DNA from 2 places in the Paenibacillus roseipurpureus genome. Region 2 is predicted to be linked to the other one. Evidence: riboswitches for the same ligand, from Rfam matches in the RefSeq annotation. Region 2 holds a riboswitch; the other holds the start of a gene.
The links. Region 2 has a riboswitch for cobalamin ahead of metE (5-methyltetrahydropteroyltriglutamate--homocysteine S-methyltransferase). Riboswitches for the same ligand answer to the same signal wherever they lie in the genome.
Positions count from the first base shown of each region.

Region 1: it holds a riboswitch for cobalamin, as region 2 does, so the genes downstream of both, MJB10_RS21205 (ABC transporter substrate-binding protein) here and metE (5-methyltetrahydropteroyltriglutamate--homocysteine S-methyltransferase) in region 2, are expected to answer to the same signal.

Region 1 covers NZ_CP130319.1:4,729,222-4,731,426, forward strand. The annotation lists gene MJB10_RS21205 (ABC transporter substrate-binding protein) at 1-919, opposite strand, end outside; cobalamin riboswitch at 1,077-1,229, opposite strand; gene MJB10_RS21210 (hypothetical protein) at 1,262-1,852, opposite strand; gene MJB10_RS21215 (aspartyl-phosphate phosphatase Spo0E family protein) at 1,849-2,115, opposite strand; gene MJB10_RS21220 (aminotransferase class I/II-fold pyridoxal phosphate-dependent enzyme) at 2,186-2,205, opposite strand, start outside.
Region 2 covers NZ_CP130319.1:1,505,383-1,507,587, reverse strand. The annotation lists gene MJB10_RS06825 (hypothetical protein) at 1-698, opposite strand, end outside; tRNA gene MJB10_RS06820 (tRNA-Arg) at 879-952, shown strand; cobalamin riboswitch at 1,083-1,282, shown strand; gene metE (5-methyltetrahydropteroyltriglutamate--homocysteine S-methyltransferase) at 1,436-2,205, shown strand, end outside.

The DNA.
Region 1 (2,205 bases), 2.6 Mb from region 2:
TTACACGTTTATTTTTCACAGCGTCGATTGCATCCCAACCGCCGCGCGTACGAATGATGTCTTCTAGCGGTTTCTTCGTTTTTGAATCAATAATTCCGTTCCCAAACAAGATCACACTTGGATTTTGTTGAATAATCTTCTCTTCACTGATTTCGTACCAGCCTTCTTTATCCGCAGCCACATTCACGCCGCCGGAAAGCTTGATCAGCTCATCCATGAACACGCCGCTTCCAACTGTCCAACCTGGGGCAAATTCGATGTACACTTTTTTCTTATTCTCTTGCTTCACGTCTTTCACAGCATCAACAACCTTTTGACGGTCCGCTTTCATTTTGCTAACGACCTTGTCCGCTTGCTCCTGATGATCGGTAATTTGACCGAACGTTTGAATATTGGTGATGGCATCATCTAACGTTTTCGGATCTACTTTGAACACATTAATGTTCAGCGCGCGAAGCTTCTCAACCGATTCCGCATTCATCGAAACGCCCGTAATGACTAGATTTGCATTGGACGCAATGACAGCCTCTACATTCGGTTTCACAATGCTGCCCAGCTTCGGTTTCGATTTAGCCGCTTCTGGGTAGTCATCATAATCCGAAACACCCACGATGTTGGACTCTAAACCGATCGCGAATAGCGCTTCTGTCTCCGCCGGCGATACGGATGCGATCTTCTCAGGCGCTTTGTCAAATGTAAATTCTTTCCCCGTTGCATCCTTCACTTTCAAAGGATACGTTGTTTTCTTCACTGCGACTGGTGTTGCCGATGCCGTCGATACTGGCGCTTTGGTCGATCCTCCGCCAAGCTTTGATGGATCTGAGATTTCTGCTTCTTTCTTGGCGCATGCGGACAACGAAACTGCTGTTGCAAGCGCTAGTGTTGCTACTAATCCTTTGGTGACCCACTTTTGTTTCATGATGGAACCCTTCTTTCCGCTCTTTTTGATGTAGATTGATTCCAACAAAAAAGCCCCCCTGTTCACAAGGAACGAGAGGGACGATAAATCGCGGTATTGGGCAACAAATGAACATGAGTTGCTTCCTGATTTAACGCGACCCTTTCCTCGAAGGATGTCGTAAACGGCACCATAGGCAGGTATCCTGACTCTCCAGCCAAGCGCTTGGCTGAATTACAGTGGCGGGACCGTGCTGGACTCTAACCAGCTTCCCTTTTAACTAATAGACTCCATACTGAAATCTATCAGCACCTACGGCTGCAAATTATACTATCAATCTAATTGTCGATTATAGACGTTCTCTTACTTTTGTGCAATGATTTTCAACACTTGCTTAGCCTCGTCCATTTTGGGAGCATTCTGCGGAATGAAAGCGTAGAGACCTTTGCCCTCAAAACCTTGCTCCTTCATCCATTTGTTCCCTGCAAGCGGAATGCCGTACAAATGCTTCTGAGCTGCCTTGCCCTCTTCTTTGATTTCGATGACACCGTCTGGATAATCTGCTGGATTTATCACATCATCAAGAGATACGAACCCCGCTTGGTTACTCAATCCCTTGAACTGCTCTTCGCCAAGGATGAAAATGCCATTCCCGCCAGCAGCAAGCTCCACAATCATTTTCTCTAGTGAAAAAATAGGTGATGTATTCAGCTTTACAGTAGGAATTTCGCCAACCTTTGATTTAAGAGAAACCTCCAGCTTCTGTGCCGCATCACTTGGGAAACCATTCGGCCCCATCATAAATACGGAAACATCTGCTTTAGGACCACCGCAAGCTGTCAGCGTCAGCATCATGCCGAGCATCACAACCAATAACCATTTCGCCTTCATATACAGTAATTCCCTCCGTTGTACGCTCACGACCCGATAGTCGCCAGAAAAGCCGGTTTTCACCGACTTTTCTTTCCTGACGTCATATATTCATTTATTTTCTGATCCAGCATTGTACTTAATTCAACGACTGCATCGGATGTCATTTCTCGACCTTCCATGACCATCTGTTCCATTTTGCGTCTTAACGTATGAATCTCTTCCTCGAGAATCGACAGGGTATTGGGCTTCTTGGCATTTTTGGATAACCAACGTTTGCCGAAATCTTGCTCGCGAATCTGAAACTGCTTTTGAAAGCTAGTTAGCTGATATTCCATAAAAGCCATGGGCTCATCCCTCCTTACTCTAAGAATACCAGTTTTTGTGTTCTATGAACATATCATTTTAGAACGAATCTTATAATTTCCTTAAAAATT
Region 2 (2,205 bases):
AACTCCGTGTAAATCGACGTCCCGTACGCGTAGGCTAAGAACTCTTGCCAGGTCTGAGATGCGAAGTAGACAAAGTCAGGCTGGCTTATTTCACTAATGTCCCCGACTCTTCGAATCATATCACGAATGCGGGATGGAAAATCTTCCGCGGTGAGGGGTGTCTCCTCAATCTCCACCAGCACGATTTTACCGTTTTTGGGAAATTCGATCATCCCCTGCTCCCCCATTTGTTTCAGCGCTTGCAGCGCCTTGAACTGAATATGCGGATGTCTTGGTCTCTCGCACAGCCATGCCTTCACGAATTGACTGACCTCAGGCTGTTCAATATAGGCCAGTTGGTCTAGAGCATTCACCTGGGCTTCCAACGTACCCTCTTGGAGCATCGTTTTCAGCTTATTGACAAAGGCGCCATCGTCAGCTGCCGTTTTGTCTTGAATATACTGACGCAGCAAGGCGGATTCTTCCTCTGCATCCTCTGCCAACGATTCCGATGATGGAAACATCGTCTCGGGAAACATCGTGAGCAGCCAGTGACGCAGCGCTTCCCATTGGTCGGATTTATCCCGATCGACGCCTGGAAACTGCAAAAGAAAAGTTAGCATCTCGAGCGCTTCTTGATACCGTTCTGCCCGCAGCAGCTTGGTAAGTTCGTCTTCATAGAACTTTTCAGTTTTCGGAAAAAGAATAACATTATCCAAAGATGGATCAGACAAAGGGATCACCTCGGTTCGTGGTCTCGCTTGTGACAGTTTACTCCATCATCCATGGGATTGCAAAAATTAATCTGAAATGAAGTGTTGACTTCGTATAAAACGTTATGATATTATAACTCTTGCTTCGCCAAACGGATCTCGTCCAGGCGGTAAGAAGTGAGGTATGTCTCAGTAGCTCAGCTGGATAGAGCACACGCCTTCTAAGCGTGCGGTCGGGGGTTCGAATCCCTCCTGGGACGTTTGCAAGACAAGAGATCGCGAGAAATCGCGGTCTCTTTTTGCATTTGTAGACGTGTTAGGAGCGTTCAGCAGCAGGCGCCTAACAAAAAGTCTTTGCATGATCTTCGAATTCATGTATAGTATTCACAATTGCATATTGTGGGAATAGGTGCTCTTGATCGTTTACTACGACTAGAGCTTAAAAGGGAAGTTCGGTGCAATACCGACGCGGTCCCGCCACTGTAACAGAGGAGTCCGACGCTGCTTAAGCCACTGATCAAACGATTGGGAAGGCAAGCGTAGGACGACGATTCTGGAGCCAGGAGACCTGCCTGTTCTGACAGCACTGATTTACCTACGGGAGATAGGGAGGTGTTAGAGATCGTAACCACTGTACACACATACACGGGGTATCTTTAACCTTTTCCAACAAGGTTAGAGATGCCCTTTTTTTTGCATGAAAAGCAAGCTAGAACGGTTAAACAAATGGAGGAGGCCACCACATGTGCGCATTGTTAAGCAGTAATTTAGGATACCCAAGAATTGGTGAAAATCGGGAATGGAAGAAGGCGCTAGAGGCTTTCTGGGCAGGCAAGCTGGAGGAAGGCGAATTCACACAGCAGATTGAGGCGATTCGACTGAACAATCTGCGAGTCCAGCAGCAGAAAGGGATTGACCTGATCCCTGTCGGTGACTTCAGCCTGTACGATCACGTGCTGGATACAGCCACGATGTTCGGCATTGTTCCGAAGCGTTTCCCGTATGAAGGAGGCGAAGTTCCCCTCTCCACGTACTATGCCATGGCGCGCGGCAGTCAAGGCGCAACAGCTTGTGAAATGACCAAATGGTTCAATACGAATTATCACTACATTGTACCCGAGCTGCAAGATGTGCAGCCCCAGCTCACCATCAACAAACCGCTTCAAGCGTATCGCGAAGCGAAGCTTCAGCTCGGCATTCAAGGCAAGCCAGTTCTACTGGGGCTATTCACGTTCTTGAAACTAGCAAAAGGTTATCAGCCAGCTGAGATTGATCAGTTGATCAGTGCTTTCTTGCCTCTCTATGTGCGCATCGTTACTGAGCTTGAGGAAGAAGGCGTAGAATGGCTGCAAATCGACGAGCCAATCCTGGTTCAGTCCTTGAGCGATGCCGATATTAGCCGAGTAAGCAGTATCATTGCTACACTGACTGCCGCAGCGCCAAAATTGAAGATCGTGCTTCAAACGTATTTCGATGCCGTTGAACACTACCAAGCGATTAGCCAACTGCCTGT